Regions from separate parts of the Marinomonas sp. NPDC078689 genome, predicted to be linked through region 2. Evidence: predicted binding sites of a transcription regulator. Region 2 holds the regulator's gene; the other holds the start of a gene.
The links. The regulator LexA, encoded in region 2, represses DNA repair genes until DNA is damaged. The targets are predictions, from matches to a motif close to TACTGTNTANNTANACAGTA.

Region 1 (10,467 bases), on a different contig from region 2:
GGTCATCAAATTAAGACAGCACGTGTAATTTTGTCTGGTTCTATCGACAAAGCCGTTACCGTTCGTGGTCTTAAAGTGACTAAAGGTGCTCGTGCTGCTATTGAAGCTGCCGGCGGAAAAGTCGAGGAATAAATGGCAAAGCGTGGCTCACTACCAGCTGGTGTACAAAATGGATTAGGCGAACTTTGGTCGCGTATCCGCTTTGTATTCTTAGCAATTATTGTATACCGAATTGGTGCACACATCCCTGTTCCGGGTATTAACCCAGATAGATTGTCTGCCCTGTTTAATCAAAATGAAGGCACAATTCTGAGTTTATTTAACGTATTCTCAGGGGGCGCACTCGAGCGTATGAGTATTTTTGCGCTTGGGATTCTGCCCTATATTTCTGCCTCTATTATTATGCAGTTATTAACGGTTGTGAGTCCGCAGCTAGAACAGTTGAAGAAAGAGGGTGAGGCGGGTCGTCGTAAGATTACTCAATACACTCGCTACGGCACTGTACTGTTAGCGCTTGTTCAGTCTGCCTCTATGGCAGTCGGCTTAGCGAGTCAGGGCATTTCGTTCAGTAATGGTATTGAGTTCTACGGCGTCGCCGTTGTGACTCTCGTTGCTGGTACGGTGTTCTTGATGTGGCTAGGTGAGCAAGTGACTGAAAAAGGAATTGGTAATGGTATTTCCATTATCATCTTCTCCGGTATCGTTGCTGGTTTGCCATCTGCTCTAGGTCGTTCATTTGAATCGGCTCGTCAAGGCGATATAAATATTCTTGCTCTGTTGGTTATTGGTGTATTAGCTGTTGCGACAATCGCGCTCGTTGTTTTCATCGAACGTGGTCAACGTAGAATTACAGTCAATTACGCGAAGCGTCAGCAAGGTAATAAGGTGTTTGCCGCACAAAAGAGTCATTTGCCTCTTAAAGTGAATATGGCGGGTGTTATCCCACCAATCTTCGCTTCTAGTATCCTTCTGTTTCCAGCGTCTATTGGCCAATGGTTTGGTCAAGGACAAGGTATGGAATGGTTGCAAAATATCTCTTTGGCTCTAGCTCCTGGACAACCTCTATATGTGCTGTTGTTTGCAATCGCAATTGTTTTCTTTTGCTTCTTCTATACAGCGCTGGTGTTCAACCCTAAAGATGTGGCAGATAACTTAAAAAAATCCGGTGCTTTTTTGCCGGGTATTCGTCCAGGCGATCATACAGCTCGATATATTGATGGTGTAATGACTCGTTTGACTCTATTTGGTGCTTTATACATCACTTTAGTGTCGCTGATGCCTCAGTTCTTTGTTGTTGCGTGGAATGTTCCATTCTACTTTGGCGGTACCTCTATGTTGATCGTAGTGGTGGTTGTCATGGACTTTATGTCGCAAGTGCAAAGTCACTTAATGAGTCATCAATACGAGTCGTTAATGAAGAAATCTAATCTGACTGGTTATGGTCCAAATGGCCTAATGCGTTAGCATAGGTTGGAGTTGAACATGAAAGTACGTGCATCTGTAAAGAAAATCTGTCGTAACTGTAAAATCGTTCGTCGTAACGGTGCAGTTCGAGTGATTTGCACTGAGCCTCGACACAAACAGCGTCAAGGTTAATTGCAAGTTCGTTCGATGATAGGGTAGGGTGGTTGATTTTTCGCCTAAAGATAGGCATAATCAGCCGCCCTCATGAAAGTAAAGTGATGATTTAGATATCGTCCATAACAACGGAGTGAATTGAATGGCTCGTATAGCCGGTGTCAATATTCCTGACAATAAACATGCGGTCATTTCTCTGACTTACATCTTCGGAATTGGTCGCACACGTTCGCGCGCAATTTGCGCCGCGTCAGGTGTTGCAGAAACTACGAAAATTGGTTCTTTGAGTGATGATATCCTTGATGAACTTCGTGGCGAAGTTGCTAAGTATACTGTAGAAGGTGATCTACGCCGTGAAGTCAGCATGTCTATCAAACGCTTGATGGATCTTGGCTGTAATCGTGGTATTCGCCATCGCCGCAGTCTACCTGTTCGTGGTCAACGTACCAAAACGAACGCTCGTACACGTAAAGGCCCTCGTAAGCCTATTCGTAAGTAATATAAACGCGTTTCGCTCTAGTTGCTAAGTCCACTAGAGCTGAGCATTAAATAGGAAAGTGCAATATGGCTAAGCCAGCTACGCGCAATACCAAGAAAAAAGTCAAAAAGACGGTTGTTGATGGTGTTGCTCATGTACACGCTTCATTCAACAATACGATCGTGACTATCACCGACCGCCAGGGCAATGCTTTGTCTTGGGCTACGGCAGGTGGTTCTGGTTTTCGCGGATCTCGTAAAAGTACACCATTCGCAGCTCAAGTAGCAGCGGAACGTGCCGGTACTGTCGCACAAGAATTTGGCCTTAAAAACGTCGACGTAATGATCAAGGGCCCTGGTCCTGGTCGTGAGTCCGCAGTTCGTGCATTGAATGCATTGGGCTTGCGTATTAATAACATCACAGATGTGACGCCAATCCCGCACAACGGTTGCCGTCCACCTAAGAAACGTCGCGTTTAACTGAGGAGACAGATACATGGCTCGTTATATAGGTCCAACTTGTAAGTTGTCTCGTCGTGAAGGTACCGACTTGCAATTGAAGAGCGGTTCACGCGCTCTTGAGTCGAAATGTAAAGCAGAAACTGTTCCTGGTGTGCATGGCGCACGTCGCGGACGTCTTTCTGATTACGGCTTACAATTACGTGAGAAACAAAAAGTACGTCGTATGTACGGTGTTCTTGAAAAACAATTCCGTAACTACTACAAATCTGCTGCTCGTCTAAAGGGTGCTACTGGTGAAAACCTTCTGCAACTTTTAGAATCTCGTTTAGATAACGTTGTATACCGCGCAGGTTTTGGTTCTACACGTGCGGAAGCTCGCCAACTAGTAGGCCATAAAGGCATTCTAGTAAACGGCGCAACGGTTAACATTCCATCTTACCAAGTTAAAGCTGGTGATGTTGTGTCTATCCGTGAAAAAGCTAAGAAGCAATTGCGTATTCAAAGCGCACTAGAGCTATCTAAAAATCGTACGTCGATCCATTGGATCGAAGTTGATACAACTAAACTGGAAGCAACTTATAAAGCTGCTCCAGAACGTGCCGATTTATCAGCTGAAATTAATGAGAACCTAATTGTCGAACTTTACTCTAAGTAAGTCGGTGATTAGGATTAAGAAATAGGTGGATCTATGCAGCGTTCAGTGAGCGAATTGTTAACCCCACGCAACATTGAAGTTCAGGAATTGGGTAAAACGCGAGCTAAAGTGACGCTTCAACCACTAGAACGTGGTTTTGGTCACACTTTAGGTAATGCGTTGCGCCGAATTCTACTGTCTTCAATGCCTGGTTGTGCAATTGTTGAAGTTGAAATCGACGGTGTATTGCATGAATACAGCGCAATTGAAGGGGTTAAAGAAGATGTCATTGAAATTCTTCTTAACCTGAAAGGAGTTGCGATCGCTCTACACGGGCAAGATGAAGCAACTCTTACTCTAAGTAAAAAAGGTCCTGGTATCGTAACGGCTGGTGATATCCAGTTAGTTGCTGATGCAGAGATCGCTAACCCTGACCATGTAATTGCACACTTGGACGATACTGCTGAACTTTCTATGCAGATCAAAGTGGCTCGTGGTCGTGGTTATGAGCCTGCTGACGCTCGTGTTGCTAGCGATGATGAGACTCGTCCTATCGGTCGCTTGCAACTGGATGCCTCATTCAGCCCTGTTCGCCGTGTAGCCTACAGTGTTGATAATGCTCGTGTAGAGCAACGTACTGACCTTGATAAGCTAGTTTTAGATATCGAGTCAAACGGTACTATCGACCCTGAAGAAGCTATCCGTCGCGCAGCGACTATTCTACAACAACAGATCGCAGTCTTTGTTGCTCTTGAAAGTGAGAGTGAAGCGCCTGTAGTTGAAGAAGAGGATGAGATTGATCCAATTTTGCTACGCCCGGTTGATGATCTTGAGTTGACCGTTCGCAGTGCTAACTGTTTGAAAGCAGAGAACATTTATTACATCGGTGATTTGATTCAACGTACTGAGGTTGAGCTTCTTAAGACGCCTAACCTAGGTAAAAAGTCGTTAACTGAAATCAAAGATGTTTTAGCACAGCGTGGTTTGTCTTTGGGAATGCGTCTAGAAAACTGGCCACCAGCTAGTTTGAAAGACGATAGCAAAGTTCTAGCTCGCTAGGTCATTGTTCCCTGACCACCGTAGTTTGGTAAGGAATGTAAAATGCGTCATCGTAAGAGTGGACGTCACTTAAACCGTACTAGCTCTCATCGCAAAGCGATGTTCAAGAATATGGCTGCTTCTTTGTTCGAACACGAAGTTATTAAAACTACGTTGCCGAAAGCCAAAGAACTTCGCCGTGTTGCAGAGCCTTTGATCACATTGGCGAAAGAAGATTCCGTTGCGAATCGTCGCCTTGCCTTTGCTCGTACTCGTAGCAAAGATGCAGTAGGTAAATTGTTCTCAGAACTTGGTCCTCGTTACCAAGCTCGTCCTGGCGGTTATGTTCGCATTTTAAAATGTGGCTTCCGTGCAGGTGATAACGCACCTATGGCTTACGTTGAATTGGTCGACAGACCAGTTGCGGAAGCAGCTGAGTAACATCAGTTTGTAACAAAAAAGCCGAGCTAATAAGCTCGGCTTTTTTTGTGCCTAAAATTTGTCTCAAAAAAAAGCGGCTTAGCCGCTTTTTATGAAATAGGGCGCCAGTTAGCGCACCCCATGCCATTTAGTATTAAGCCAACATCCCTTTTAAGAAGCGACCGGTATGCGAGTTGCTGGATTCAGCCACCTCTTCCGGCGTCCCTTCAGCGATAATATAGCCTCCACCACTGCCACCTTCTGGACCAAGGTCAACAACCCAATCAGCGGTTTTTATCACGTCTAGGTTATGTTCAATGACGACAACGGTATTGCCGTGGTCTCGTAAGCGATGCAGTACCTTTAGAAGTTGCTCAATATCCGCAAAATGTAAGCCAGTCGTCGGCTCATCAAGGATATACAGTGTCTGCCCAGTATCGCGCTTAGACAACTCTTTGGCTAGCTTCACTCGTTGTGCTTCACCGCCAGACAGCGTCGTTGCCGCTTGACCCAGTTTGATATAACCCAAGCCTACATCGATCAAGGTTTGCAGCTTACGGGCAATGGATGGCACAGCATCAAAGAAGTCTCTGGCGTCTTCAATGGTCATGTCTAAACACTGATGAATATTTTTGCCTTTATAGTGTATTTCTAATGTTTCGCGGTTATAGCGCTTACCTTTACAAACATCACAAGGCACATAGACATCCGGTAAAAAGTGCATTTCGACCTTAATAACCCCGTCACCTTGGCAAGCTTCACAGCGTCCGCCTTTAACATTAAAACTAAACCGGCCTGGCTTATAACCACGAGAACGCGCTTCCTGAGTGGCGGCGAACAGCTCTCGCATTGGGGTAAATATACCCGTATAGGTTGCTGGGTTAGAGCGTGGCGTTCTGCCAATTGGGCTTTGGTTTATGTCTACGCACTTATCGAATAGATCTAATCCTTCAATGCGCTCATGAGGTGCTGCTTTGAGTGTGGTGGCTCCATTTAAGGCCGTTGAGGCCAACGGATACAGAGTGCCATTTATTAAGGTCGATTTTCCTGAGCCAGAGACGCCGGTAACGCAAGTCATGATGCCAACAGGAATCTTGAGGTCTACGCTGTTCAAGTTGTTTCCTGTTGCGCCAATCAGGTTCAGCGAGTGGCCATCTTTTGCTTTGTTTCTTATTTCAGGAATCTCAATCTTGCGTTTGCCCGTCAAAAATTGCCCAGTAATAGATTCCTTACAATCCATTACGTCTTGCGGAGTGCCACTGACAATGACTTCGCCGCCGTGAATACCTGCGCCAGGGCCGATATCAACCACAAAGTCAGCGACTCGAATGGCATCTTCATCGTGCTCCACAACAATAACGGTATTACCGAGGTCCCGTAAGCGCGTTAAAGTTTCAATCAAACGCTCATTATCACGTTGGTGAAGTCCTATAGAGGGTTCATCAAGAATATACATAACGCCAACTAGGCCTGCGCCAATCTGGCTGGCGAGACGGATACGCTGAGCCTCTCCACCAGAGAGTGAATCTGCTTTGCGGTCTAGGGTTAAATAATCTAAGCCAACATTGACTAAGAAGGTAAGTCGGTCACGAATCTCTTTCAAAATTTTGGAAGCGATTTCGCCACGGGCACCGGGTAGGTCAAGCGCTTCAAAGTAGCTAAGACATTCTGCAATCGGGTAGGTCACTACCTCTGGCAAGGTTTGCTCATTAATAAAGACATTTCTTGCTGAGCGGTTAAGTCGCGAACCATGACACTCTGGACAAGATTGAGTGCTGATGTATTGGGAAAGATCTTCTCTGACGCTATCAGACTCTGTTTCATGGTAGCGGCGTTGAAGGTTAGGCAAAACGCCCTCAAACGCATGTGAGCGTATCATCTTGTCGCCGCGTTCATTGATGTAGACAAAGTCTATCTTGTCTTTTCCTGACCCTTTTAGAATCTTGTTTTGGAACTCGACCGGGATGTCTTTAAATTTCGCCTCGACATCAAACCCATAATGTTTCGCGAGAGCGGTCAGTTGTTGATAGTAGAAAATACTACGTCGTCCCCAACCTCGAATAGCGCCTTCAGCCAGCGTCAATGTATCGTCTTGGATGATTCGGTCAGGATCGAACAGTTGGTGCGTGCCTAAACCATCACAAGTCTGGCAGGCGCCATTTGGGTTGTTAAAAGAAAATAGACGAGGTTCCAATTCCGTTAAACTGTATCCACAAACAGGGCAAGCAAATTTACTGGAGAAAATATGAACGTCTTTGTCGTCGTCCATATTGATGACTTTGGCAATGCCGTCAGAGAGCGCAAGACAGGTTTCAAAGGACTCTGCCAAGCGAAGTTGTAGGTCGTTACGAACCTTAAAACGGTCAATAACCACCTCAATAGTGTGTTTCTTATTTTTTTCTAAAGTGGGTGCATCGTCTAAATCGACCACAATTCCGTCAATACGTGCGCGAATAAATCCCTTAGATAACAAGTCACTAAGAATATGAAGGTGCTCGCCTTTACGATCTTTCACGATCGGTGCAAGCAACATCATTTTAGTTTCCTCAGGGAGGGAGATTATCTTATCCACCATTTGTGATATGGTCTGCGCCTCAAGAGGCTCGCCATGATCAGGACAGCGTGGTTGGCCAGCTCGCGCAAACAGTAGACGTAGGTAGTCATAGATTTCTGTGATCGTACCCACCGTTGAGCGTGGGTTATGTGACGTGGATTTCTGTTCTATGGAGATCGCGGGAGAAAGCCCTTCAATATGGTCTATATCTGGCTTTTCCATCATGGATAAGAATTGACGAGCGTACGTAGAGAGGGATTCTACATAGCGTCGTTGACCCTCTGCATATAAGGTGTCGAAAGCAAGTGATGACTTTCCCGAACCTGATAAACCTGTGATCACCACGAGTTTGTCTCTGGGGATGTCTAAGTCCACATTTTTTAAATTGTGGGTGCGAGCTCCGCGTATGGTGATGGTATCCATGTGTCTCCAAATAGTGTTTTAGCAACAGAAGTTTTACATCGTTGTCGGTAGAATAACTGTCTATTTTTACAGTACTTGAAATAGAGCTTCAACGGTATTTTAAGTAAAATAGGCATCTTTCTTTTTTAAACCCTAAGTTGAGTGGTTGTAATCTCCTTATGGATGTACTCGAACGTCGTTCTGTTCTCGCCTTAGCATCAGTCTACTTGTTTAGAATGCTAGGCCTTTTTCTTATTATGCCAGTGATTAGTGTTGCCGCGGATGGCTTAACCGGATCCGATGCAGCCTTAATCGGTACTGCAATTGGCATTTACGGTTTTACTCAAGCGTGTCTACAGATTCCGATGGGCATGTGGTCCGATCGTATTGGCCGTAAACGTGTGATTGTCATTGGTCTATTACTGTTTGCTTTAGGCAGTTTGATTTGTGCCAACGCCACCGATATTAGCGTATTGATTATTGGTCGAGCCGTACAGGGCGCTGGGGCGATTGCTAGTACCTTAATGGCGCTTCTGAGTGATGTGACGCGAGAGCAAAATCGAACCAAAGCAATGGCGACCGTCGGCATTAGTATTGGCGCTTCCTTTATGCTGTCACTGGTATTAGGTCCTTGGATATTTGACCTGATTGGCTTGTCTGGGCTTTTCTATTTATCGTTTGGCTTTTCTTTTTTAGGCATCGCTTTGGTGCTCTTTATGGTGCCAAATGTGGTACAGCATACCTTCCGACGAGATACGACACCAAGCGCGGTCGCTCTAGGAAAAGTTATCAAAGACAGCAAGTTACGCTTTTTGAATATTAGCGTGCTCTTGCTACACGCCAGCCTGACAGCCTTGTTTGTGACTGTGCCGCATTTATTAATCACTCGATTCGGTTTGCCATTGGCGCACCATAGCTGGTTGTATCTAGCGATTATGGGTTTTGCTTTTGTGGGTATGGTACCATTGGTGATTATTGCAGAAGCCAAAGGCAAAATGAAAGAAGTCGTTTTTGGCGTCGTTGCATTACTAGGTTTTAGTGCTTTGTTGCTACAATGGGCACCATACTTATGGGCTTTTGGGCTATTGCTATGGGCTTATTTTGTTGGCTTCAATACCTTAGAAGCAACCTTACCTTCTCTGATTAGTAAGTTAGCACCTGTTGGTTATCGCGGCACGGCCATGGGGGTTTTCTCTACTCATCAATTTTTAGGTTCCTTCATTGGTGGTATTGGTGGTGGCTGGCTATTACAGCACTTCTCCAGCAACAGTTTATTCCTCGTCGTTGGTTTGGCATTGCTTTTGTGGTCGATAGTCTGCTTATTCCAGCCTACAATACGACAACTGAGCAGCGTGGCGTTTAGCCTGCCAGAAGGCGATGACGCAGCGATAACTGCGTTCGCAGACCAGCTCTCCCATGTGGAAGGGGTGGAAGACATGCAGATTTTTATAGATGAGCGTACCGCTTATCTTAAAGTAGACAAAAAAATACTCGATAAAGAGACATTGCAGCGCCTTGCGCCGCAAGTGAATCTTTAAAGATGACAATGAATTATTTAGTTGGAGAGCGTCATGGCACGTGGAATTAACAAAGTTATCCTAATCGGTAACGCAGGCAATGATGCCGAAGTGCGTTTTATGCCATCGGGTGCAGCGGTTGCAAACGTTAACCTAGCAACATCAGAAAGCTGGCGTGATAAGCAAACCGGACAAATGCAAGAACGTACCGAGTGGCACCGAGTGGCTTTTATGGACCGCGGTAATTTCCGTTTGGGTCAAATTGCAGGTGACTTCATCAAGAAAGGCTCAAAAGTCTACGTAGAAGGTTCTTTGCGTACACGTGAGTGGGAAAAAGACGGCATTAAGCGTTACACCACTGAGATTGTTGCGAACGAAATGCAGTTACTTGACGGTCGTGGCGATAACAATAATGGCGGCCAGCAAGGCGGCTATGATTCATCTGCTCAAGGTGGCTACGGCAACAACGCACCACAACAAGGTGGTTATAACCAAGCACCGGCACAACAAGCGCCACAGCAAGGTTTTAATCAACCACAAGGTGGCTACAACCAAGCGCCCGCTCAGCAAGCACCACAACAAGCGGCTCCGCAAGCTCAGCCTCAATCTTTTGGTAGCTGGGGTAATGCGCCACAGCAAGCGCCTGCTCAAGCAGCGCCACAGCAACGTGCGCCACAGCAGCCGGCTCCTCAGCGTGCACCAGCGCCTGAGCCAAAACCTCAGCAAGCGCCAAACTTTGATGACTTCGATGATGATATCCCGTTCTGATATCTGAATTCATAACGTGTAGAGTTAATTTGAAAGCCCCTTTATAAGGGGCTTTCTTTTTTCATAGCGCAACTCATAGAGGACTACGCAATGCTGTTAGGTGTTACGCTCGGAACGAATGATCTCGCAAAAGCGGGTGCTTTTTATGACGCTGTATTAGGCACCATTAATATGGTTCAGACGATGGCGGTAGAGGGAGAGATAGGTTACGGCGTGATAGGTGGCTTAAGTTGCTTTTGGGTATTAACGCCGTTTAATCAACAAGCTGCGTCGTACGGCAATGGCGTGCAAGTTACCTTTCAAGCGTCGAGTAACGATCAGGTTGAGGCTTTTCACCAAATGGCGTTAGCGCTTGGCGGCGTGGATGAAGGCGCACCAGGGTATCGTTATCGTCCAGATTATTACGGTGCCTACTGCCGAGATTTAGATGGTAATAAATTGCACGTTATGTACGAAGCTTAATAGTTCTATTTTCTCTTTAATATATTACGACTGAGTGCTTTGCCCTCTAAAGCTTTAAATATAACTTGCTATGTAATTACTTACTGTGTTAATATTTTTTCATCGGGTCAATAGAAAGCCCTGTTTATTTGTACGTACCACGTTGTTATTAGTAA
Region 2 (10,467 bases):
CATCCAACTCTTTACCACTTGGCGTAATCAGCGGGCACGATTGCACCTCAACGTCAGTTTGATCCAGTTCCGCCAAAAAATACTTTGCCGTCTGTTGCGCTCGCACATAAGGACTCACAAATACCGCATCAAGACGCTCCCCTTGCTCATTAAAAGCACGGGCAGTTTGCTTCACTTCCTCGATGCCTTCTGGCGTCAATTCACGAAGATCATCTCGTTCATAGCCATGAGCAAAGGCATTGCCATGGCGCAAAACGTAAAGCTGCTTCTTACTGCTCATCCTTTACACCCTTAGGCCAAGGCTGGAATGGAAAAGGCTTTTCTTCCTCGTTGTAAGCAAGAAAATCAATAATTTGGCGCACAAACACACCCACACTGCGCAACCAACCAGAAACAGTCACAGGCTCAGCACGTGAGCACAGTCTGACCACGCTCACCACAATCACCAAAATACCAAAAACAGTGATGGCCACATTAAGCACACACCAGTAAAACAACATAAAAATCAATCGAAACCAAAATCCTTGGTTTGCGTAACCTGGTTTAGCCATGTTTATTCTCCTCGTACGTCGCAAATTCGACGTCCCATTTTTGTTCGCCAGTCATCATAGATCCGATTAGCGTTTCTAATTTTGCTTGATCAAAAAGCAGCTTCGATAAACCTTCCGCTAAAGGCATGTAAAGGTCGTGTTTCTTTGCTTCCTCTACCACCATTCGCAAGGTATTCACCCCTTCAGCCACTTCACCAATGTCCTCGATGGCCGCTTGTAAGTCTTTTCCTGAGCCAATCGCATAACCCACACGATAATTTCGACTCAAAGGAGAGGTGCAGGTTGCGATCAAATCGCCCATTCCCGCCAACCCCAGAAACGTCATCGGATTTGCGCCAAAATGCACCGCAAATCGACTCATCTCCGCCAAACTTCGCGTCATAATCATCGCCATCGTATTTTCACCCACTTGCAGGGCTTTTGCCAAACCACACACAATGGCATAAATATTTTTTAGCGCGCCTGCTAACTCAACGCCCGTACTATCGGTATTTTCATAGACCCGAAAAGTAGGCGACTTCAACAGCTCGATAACACGCTCTCTGACCTGTTCATCATGGCTCGCTATGACTGAACCTGTCATTTGCCCTGCAGCAATCTCTTTCGCCAAATTAGGGCCGCTGAGAACACCAATTTTTTGCGTCACTGTGTTACGACGCAAAATATCACTCATAAGTTCAAAATGATTTGGATTAAAGCCTTTCGTGGTACTGATAAGCATTTTATCGGCTGTCAGTAGCGGCTCAATGCGATCCACGACTTGCGCAAAAGATTTAGATGGAATAGAGACAAAAATAGTGTCACTTTCCTTTATCGCTTGCTCTAAATTACTGGTGGCCAACAATTCTTGATGCAAGGGCGCATTCGGCAGGTAACGGCTATTTAGCCCCGTTAAATTAATCTCTTCAACCTGCTGTTCGTTGCGCATCCATTGGCTTACTTGATGCCCATTATTCGCCATTATATTGGCCAACGCGGTACCAAAACTACCACCACCTAACACACAAACTGATTGTTTTTTCATCATCCCTTCTCTTCAAAAAATAACACCTAATTGTCATTAGGATGAACAACTCACTTCTAACGATCGCCCCCATTCCGGAGAGCGTTGCGCCAACTGGTCTGATGATTCATGCTCATCAAAAGGCGCATTTAACACTGAAAGTAAACGACGAAATGGCAAGAAGTCACCTTGCTCAGCCGCTTCAATCGCCTCATGCGCAAGATAATTCCTTAGCACAAATTTAGGATTCACCTGCAACATAGGCGCACTGCACTGCTCCCACGTTTGATCCAACGCCAGCCTTGCTTGCTGATAATCAAGCAACCAAGCACGCATGCGCTCCCTATCCACGACTTCATCTAGGATAAGATCAAATTCATTAGGCTGTAATTGACTCAATAAGCGGAAGAAAAGACTGTAGTCCATTTTCTCCGCTGCCAAGACAACAAACAAAGAGGACAAGAGTTTAGTCACAACCTCACCGACAGGAAGGCCGAGTTTAGCGGCCATCAAGGTCTCATATTCCGCCTGTAAGGTCACTTCATAATGCTGCAAAATGGCGATCAATTGATCCCGCTCAAGATGCTTTGAAAAACATCGCATCAGGCAATTTAAGTTCCACAAACCAATCCCCGGCTGACGCGAGAAGGCATAACGCCCTTCATGATCCGAATGATTACACACCCAATCGGGCTGATAATCTTCCATAAAGCCATAAGGGCCATAATCAATGGTTTCGCCAGTAAACGAAAAATTGTCAGTGTTCATCACGCCGTGCTGAAAACCAACGGCCTGCCACTTAGCAATCATTCTTGCGGTACGCTCAACCACTTCCACCAACATGCTCTCTAGGGGCGACTCAGTTGCCAAACAATCTGGGTAATAGTGCTGCAAACAATAATCAATCAGCTGATTAAGTTCGGCCTCTTTCCCTTGATAGAAAAAGTACTCAAAGTGCCCAAAACGAATATGCCCTTGCGCGGTACGCAATAACATAGCACCAGGTTCTGGCTGCTCTCGATACACTGCTTGAGCACTGGTATAAAGCGCCAAAGCGCGTGACGTAGGAATCCCCATGGCGTGCATAAACTCGCTGGCAAGGTATTCTCTTATGCACGAGCGCAAAACCGCTCGCCCATCACCACGACGCGAAAAAGGCGTGGGGCCAGCGCCTTTCATATGCAGATCACGCAGTACACCTTGATCATCAAGAACTTCACCCAATAAAACACCACGACCGTCACCCAATTGTGGGGAGAAACCACCAAATTGATGACCGGCATAAACCATACTTAACGCGTTTTCCAATGGCTCTTCACCATGCAAAATACGCTTCGTTTGAGGGGACTTGATATCAATAGACAAAGAATGAGCGAGCGCTTGGTTAAATTCAACCAAACGCTGCTTGAGAAGTGGCTGGATCGACGTTTTTGCGTAAAACGCCTCTCCTAATCCGGCAAAGTGATGTTCTAATTTCATAGGCACTCACTTAGGTGGTGTATGTTATAGCGAGGTATTAACCATGTATTCACAACGAATACTTTCGCCAACGACCTTTTCGATTTCTGGAATAAGAAACGCATCGTCTTCACTGGCAAAACTCACCGATTTGCCCATTTCACCGCCACGACCAGTACGACCTATACGGTGCACATAATCTTCTGGGTCTTCCGGCAAGGCATAGTTAACCACCAATTCAATATTATCAACGTGGATACCACGCCCAGCAACATCGGTTGCTACTAATACTTGAATAGTGCCATCTTTAAAGCCTTTCAAGGTCTTCACTCGTTTATCTTGAGCCACTTCGCCAGACAAGATAGCGCAGTTAATGTTCGCTTTTCTCAGCTTCTCATAAAGGTCGCGTGTTTCATCACGGCGATTAGCAAAGATAATGGTTCTTTGATTGCCGTTTCCTTCAATTAGTTGCTTAAGCACCGGCCATTTTTGATCGGCTTCAACCGTATAAATAACCTGATCAATATTCTGATTGGTCGCTTCTTTAGGTACCACAGACACTTCTTTTGGAAAGTAGGTCCACTGTGTCGCCAAGGCTTGAATGTCTTTCGGGAAAGTCGCACTAAACAGCATAGTTTGACGCTTTTCTTTATGCGGCGTCATACGAATGATGCTTTTCACATCGGGAATAAAGCCCATGGATAACATGCGGTCCGCTTCGTCTAAAACCAAACACTCAACATGGCTCAGCAACACTTTCTTATGACGAGCAAAGTCCAACAATCGACCTGGTGTTGCCACCAAGATATCAACATTTTCAGTTTCCAACTGGCGCTTCTGCTTTTCATAACTCATGCCACCAACCAAGGCAACGACGTTCAAATGACTGTTGTCAGTCAATTTAACCGCTTCTTCAGCGATCTGTAGAGCAAGCTCTCGTGTTGGCGCTATGATCAAGCCACGGGCCAAGTTATTGGCTCGCTTTTCAACCAGTGGGTAATCCAAAAAGTCACTGATCATGGCAATCAAAAAGGCCGCTGTTTTACCGGTTCCTGTTTGCGCCTGACCAATCAAATCATAACCTTGCAAGGTCATTGGCAAGGTTTCAGCCTGTATTTCACTGCAATATTCAAAGCCCATTTCTTCAATCGACTTCAAAACACGATCAGGTAAATTTAAATCATGAAAACGTGTTTTACCTTCAACTTCAGGGACCTTGAAGTCATCAATAGACCAGGCTTTACTACCACTACGCGGTGGCGCCTCAACAGCCGGTGAATCAGATGTTTCGTTTACTGATTTCTCTGCGGCAGCAGGATTTCCTGTCTTAAAACGCTTATTAGAACGACGTGGGCGTTTGGCTTTTGGTTTTTGCTCTGATGTAGTTTCTGTCTTTTGGTTTTCCATATTGGAATCTATATGCTTCTTATGTATTTTACGTTTATGTATCTTTGCGTGGAGTGTACCTAAATGACAGGCCTTTATCACCCCTTGCTTTTCGTAAGTTATTGTTGTCGATAAGGTGGCAGACTATTTATTAGCTGCTGTCCATAGCGTTTTGTTCGTAATCGTTTGTCTAAAATATGAATTTCACCGGAGTCGGTCTCACTGCGCAATAAGCGCCCTGTCGCCTGCACCAATCGCAATGACGCATCCGGAATGGTGATTTCCATAAAGGGGTTACCACCACGTTTTTGAATCCACTCGGCAAGCGTCGCCTCAACGGGGTCATCCGGTACTGCAAAAGGAATCTTGGCGATGTAAACACAGGTCAAATAATTCCCTGGTAAATCCACCCCCTCCGCAAAACTGGCCAAACCAAACAGCAGGCTACCTTTACCAGCATCAATGCGCGCACGATGGGAATCTAAAATCACCCGTTTCGATTGCTCTCCTTGCATCAGCAGCACTTCTTGCAAACCTGGTGCCAAAGACTGCGCAACTTCTTCCATTTGACGACGCGAAGAAAACAATACCAAACTGCCTTTTTCCTTATCCACTTGCTTATCAAGATACTGGACAATTTCTTTGGTGTGCTGTTCCACACGATTCGGTTCGTTTTCCATGTCTGGAATCACCAACAAACCATGCTTTTGAAAGTCAAAAGGGCTCAATACGCGCAGGTATTCGCTTTCTTGAGGCACCCCAGAACGCATATTGAAGCGATGAAATTGATTCAGCGCTGTCAGTGTAGCCGAGGTCACAACGGCGCCAAAACACTTATCCCAAAGCTGCTGACGCAAGGTGTGCGCCGCCAAGATTGGCGAACCACCCAGCTCAATATCCTGCTCCATGCCCTGCCCTGTGACCACTAACCAACGCGCATTAGGCGGGTACTTTTGATCATCCACGGCAGAATAAAGTCGCCACAACTCAACACACTGCTCCAGTCGGCCTAAAATCACCCCCAAAATCGGCTGCCAAGTTTCGGCCGTTTCGGGCGTCACTCCCATCCCTTCATTTTGTTTGGTCTTTTTACACTCATCCTGAATACTTTCAATATTATTGAAGAGTTTTTGGTATGAGGTCTGCAAACTATACGCCAGCTGGCGCAACTCATCGGGAATAACCCCAAATTCAAAGCGATGCTGATTGTTATCCTGATCCAAGCCCAAACCTTGAATATAAGGCGCTAAACCTTGTTGTGCATACTGAATAAAATTCACAATGGCTTGGATTTGCTGAGGAATTTTAAGCAACAACTGCCCGGTCAAACTGACATCGTCGGTCAACTCTTGCTTTAAGTTCACCAGATTTTTTTCTAACTGTCGTAACCAAGTAATACTTTGCTGCAAGCGCACTTCATGACGGAAATGACCAATGGCTTTATCTGGTAGGTGATGTCCTTCATCAAAAACATAAATCGTTTCTTTAGGCGGCGTTAGAATAGCACCGCCACCAAGGGAAAGATCCGCCAACACCAAATCATGGTTAGCAACAATCACGTCGGCATCTTCAATCTCACCGCGGGCTTTGAAAAATGGGCAAGCAGAATAATTCGCACAATTGCGATTGGTACACTGCTGATGATCCGTGGTCAGACGGCGCCAATCCTGATCGCGGATAATGCCTTCCCAGTTGTCTTTGTCGCCATCCCACTCACCTTTAGACAAGGCAAGATCCATCTCTTGATAAAGCGGCGTATTCACATCATCAACCTGCAAATGCTGCTCAAACAAACCGGCAAACATGTCTTCCATGCCCTGCTCTTCTGTGCTCAAAAACCCTTCAAGGTTATTCAAACAAAGATAGCGCCCACGCCCTTTTGCCAAGGTGTATTTAAAGCTTAAAGCCGTGTGTTCCAGTAAATTAGGCAATTCCTTGTGCAGAATCTGCTCTTGCAACGCCACGGTAGCCGTCGAAATAATCAACTTGAGGCCACGCGCCTTCGCAATCGGAATCGCCGCAAGGCAATAGGATAAAGTTTTACCCGTACCCGTACCGGCCTCAACCACAGCCACGTGCTTTTCACCTAAGCGTTCACCTTCGCTGTCTTGTTTAATATTCCCCAAGGTGCGAGCGATCGCGCCGATCATCTGACGCTGACCAACCCTAGGTTTATGGGACTTTGCTTCCAGTGAGGCGCGGTAAGCAAGATGAATTTGTGTTTTTAGTTCGTCTGAAAGCATTTAAATTATTGAGTATCTTGAATAATGCTGTATATAATAACAGTTACTGTATAAACAACCAGATGGCGCTATGATTAAATTAACCAACAGACAATCTGACGTACTAGAAACCATTCGCGAATTTATTAGCGAGACTGGCTTTCCTCCGACACGCGCAGAAATCGCCAGCCGCCTAGGATTCAAATCCCCTAATGCCGCTGAAGAACACCTGAAGGCTCTTGCCAAGAAAGGCGCAATCGAAATGCTTTCTGGGGCATCACGCGGCATCCGCTTACTTGAAGAGCCAGCCCCCGCCGAAAACATCGAGCCTGGGCTGCCTGTTATTGGTAAAGTCGCCGCCGGCTTCCCGATTCTTGCCCAAGAAAACATTGCGTCTCACGTCAATGTTCCTGCCGCCATGTTCTCACCTAAAGCAGACTATCTTCTGTCTGTCTCAGGCACCAGTATGAAAAATATTGGCATTATGGAAGGCGACTTACTTGCCGTGCACAAAACAACCGCCATACGAGACGGGCAAATCGTTGTTGCGCGCATTGGAGAAGAAGTCACTGTAAAACGCTTCTTTCAAAAAGGCAGCATTATCCGCTTAGCACCAGAGAATGAAGATTTTGACGACATCATTGTGGACTTAGAAAGCGAAGAGTTTGCCATTGAAGGACTCTCCGTTGGCGTCATTCGCCAAACCATCTAACTAAGCCAGCAAAACACAAAAAAGGCGAAGCAAACACTTCGCCTTTTTTAATGGAGAATTTTTGGCCTTAGATCCATATCGTCTAGATGTTCTGTTTCATCGCCAAACGTTGGCTCTTCTGAATAAACAAAATCAATGCCGGCATGAAACATACATTTAGCCAATTCAAAATAACGTTCTTTAAGATAATCTTTAGTATCGTCCGAAATGCTCAATGTGGCCAAAGGCTCGGTCGTCTCGCCTTCGTCGCCCACCGGACGTAACACAATATCACCGTTATCCAGCTCAACTATTTCGAGATAAGATTCTTTCATATTTAATACTCTGAGGACTCTTCTCTAAAACGCAACACCAACTCCGTCAGCTTTGATAAAAACAAATTAATCGATGCGCCGTCATCTCCACCACGACCAATCAAATTTGCCTCACTGGCTTTCGCAAACATCGATGAACGACATTCGAATTGAACCAAGTAAGCTTGCTCCAATTGATTTAACCAAGAATTTGGCTGTGACGACAAGTCTTGCAATTCTGCTAATACAGGCACCACAACACCGTTAGCTTGCGCTTCTCTTAGTAAACTCTCTAGCTGCAAGCCAGAGGCGAGCTGGTACGCCAGACTCACCTCTTGCAACAAACCATTCAGCGCACTTCGCAAATGAAAGATGGCCGCGCTTTCTAGCCCTACGCTCAACCAAGACTCATTTCCGTCTTGGCTTTGGCGTAGGAAGCGACGCGCCGAATCTAATTTTTGGTTGGTGAGACTCGCCGGAGTCGCCGCACTCATTTCTTTTTCTTCCCTTCTTCGATCACCCACTGCTTACCAACATAAAATGCTTTCCAGCCCGTTGGTTTGCCTTCTTCCTCGGTCATCACGTATTGTTCTTTGGTTTTACGACTGTAACGAACAATGGTCGGGCGTCCTTCTGCATCCATCACTGGCGCAGTAGAGAAAAAGTGATATTTAGGGTCAATTTGTTCCATGTAAGGCAACAACTCTTTCACCAAGGGTGCTCGAGTTTCTCGCTTACGTGGAAATTGGCTCGCCGCCAAGAACAGACCAGTTGCCCCATCGCGCAGCACATAATGGTCTTCTACTTTCTGACAAGCAAGGTCAGGCATAGGCACAGGGTCCATTTTCGGTGGCGCCGCTTCGCCGCTTTTCAGCAACTTACGCGTGTTTTTACAATCTTCGCTGGTACAGCCAAAATACTTACCAAATCGTCCAGTTTTAAGCTGCATCTCTGAGCCACACTTGTCGCACTCAAGCACAGGACCATCGTAGCCTTTAATTTTAAAGGTACCTTCTTCCACTTCGTAACCTGGGCAAGTCGGGTTATTACCACAGACATGCAGCTTACGATGTTCGTCCATCAAGTAGCTGTCCATTGCAGAACTACAGATACTACAACGGCGCTTGTTAATCAGTGCTTTAGATTCCGCTTCGTCGTCATCAACGGCCACGGCTTCTTCACCACGAGTTAGATTGATCGTTGCTTTACAACGCTCTTTCGGTGGTAATGCGTAACCAGAACACGACATAAACACACCCGTACTCGCGGTACGAATCTGCATTGGACGTGAACAAGTCGGACATTCGATGTCCGTTGGTGTTGGTGCATTCAGCAGCATCCCCTCTTCTGGGTCTTCTGCTTTCGCCAACACACTGCTAAATCCTTGATAAAAGGCATTCAGCGCTTCAATCCAGTTCTCGCGACCTTCTGCGACTTCATCAAGCTGCTCTTCCATTTGCGCGGTAAAACTGTAATTCATTAAGGAGTGGAAACTCCCTACTAGCCTCTCGGTGACAATGTCGCCCATTTTTTCGGCATAAAAACGACGGTTTTCAACGCGAACATAACCACGATCTTGGATGGTAGAAATAATCGAGGCGTAGGTAGATGGTCGGCCGATGCCACGCTTTTCAAGCTCTTTTACCAAACTCGCTTCACTAAAGCGCGCTGACGGCTTAGTAAAGTGCTGTTCTGGCAACAAGGACTCAAGAGACAAGGTCTCGCCTTTTGATACATCAGGCAGAATATTGTCATCGCCTTTTTTCACAACACCCTGCATCGCACGAGTGTAACCATCAAAACGTAAAATACGCCCTTTGGCCTTAAACTCATAATCGCCGGCGGTTACCGTCACCGTGGTGGAGGTGTAAAGCGCTGGAGTCATCTGACACGCCATAAACTGTGCACGAATCAACTCATACAGGCGGTGAGCGTCTTTCTCCATGCTTAGCAGGTCTTCTTGACGCACACTGACATCAGAAGGACGAATCGCCTCGTGGGCCTCTTGAGCGCCTTCTTTGCTGCTGTATCGAATCGGTTCTTCTGGCAAATAGTCTTTGCCGAACTTCTCAACAATGTAACCACGCAAGGCATCAACCGCTTCCAAACTCAAATTGGTCGAGTCGGTACGCATGTAAGTGATGTAACCCGCTTCGTACAAACGCTGAGCCAACATCATGGTTTTCTTCACGCCATAACCAAGACGAGTGCTGGCGGCTTGCTGCAACGTCGAGGTAATAAACGGAGCGGAAGGCTTGCTGCTAGTCGGCTTGTCTTCGCGATTGCTGACCAGATACTGAGCGCCGTTCAAACGCGCGACATGCTCATCAGATTGCGCCTGGCTTTCAGGACGGTATTCTTTGCCCTGATATTTTACCGCGGCAAATTTGATTGTGTCTTTGGCTGGCGTGGTGAGCTCTGCGTCCAATTCCCAAAATTCATCAGGAACAAAAGCACGAATTTCTTTTTCTCGCTCTACGATCAAGCGCACCGCAACCGACTGAACGCGACCTGCGGACAAGCCACGAGCCACTTTCGCCCACAATAATGGCGAGACCATGAAGCCAACAACGCGATCTAAGAAACGACGCGCTTGCTGTGCATTTACACGGTTCATATCCAGTTCGGATGGGGTTTCAAACGCCGCTTGAATGGCTTTTTTAGTAATCTCGTTAAACACCACGCGTTTATAGCGACTGTCGTCGCCACCGATGGCTTCACGAAGGTGCCATGCAATGGCCTCACCCTCTCTATCCAAATCGGTTGCGAGATAAATAGTGTCAGCATTTTTAGCAAGGCGGCGTAATTCATCCACCACCTTTTCTTTACCTGGAAGCACTTC

Region 1: uvrA (excinuclease ABC subunit UvrA) is a predicted target of LexA. The motif match lies at 7,641-7,660, and genes of this name have one in related genera.

What each region holds. Positions count from the first base shown of each region.
Region 1 is NZ_JBITUJ010000012.1:23,229-33,695, reverse strand. Features, by position in the region: gene rplO (50S ribosomal protein L15) at 1-132, shown strand, start outside; gene secY (preprotein translocase subunit SecY) at 133-1,464, shown strand; gene rpmJ (50S ribosomal protein L36) at 1,483-1,596, shown strand; gene rpsM (30S ribosomal protein S13) at 1,721-2,077, shown strand; gene rpsK (30S ribosomal protein S11) at 2,143-2,535, shown strand; gene rpsD (30S ribosomal protein S4) at 2,552-3,172, shown strand; gene ACIGBN_RS15945 (DNA-directed RNA polymerase subunit alpha) at 3,206-4,210, shown strand; gene rplQ (50S ribosomal protein L17) at 4,253-4,630, shown strand; gene uvrA (excinuclease ABC subunit UvrA) at 4,764-7,586, opposite strand; gene ACIGBN_RS15930 (MFS transporter) at 7,745-9,103, shown strand; gene ssb (single-stranded DNA-binding protein) at 9,137-9,850, shown strand; gene ACIGBN_RS15920 (VOC family protein) at 9,941-10,312, shown strand.
Region 2 is NZ_JBITUJ010000003.1:251,417-261,883, forward strand. Features, by position in the region: gene sixA (phosphohistidine phosphatase SixA) at 1-280, opposite strand, end outside; gene ACIGBN_RS07400 (DUF4389 domain-containing protein) at 270-551, opposite strand; gene ACIGBN_RS07405 (NAD(P)H-dependent glycerol-3-phosphate dehydrogenase) at 544-1,575, opposite strand; gene ACIGBN_RS07410 (YdiU family protein) at 1,612-3,033, opposite strand; gene ACIGBN_RS07415 (DEAD/DEAH box helicase) at 3,058-4,419, opposite strand; gene dinG (ATP-dependent DNA helicase DinG) at 4,518-6,641, opposite strand; gene lexA (transcriptional repressor LexA) at 6,712-7,332, shown strand; gene ACIGBN_RS07430 (hypothetical protein) at 7,380-7,646, opposite strand; gene ACIGBN_RS07435 (DUF6586 family protein) at 7,649-8,119, opposite strand; gene topA (type I DNA topoisomerase) at 8,116-10,467, opposite strand, start outside.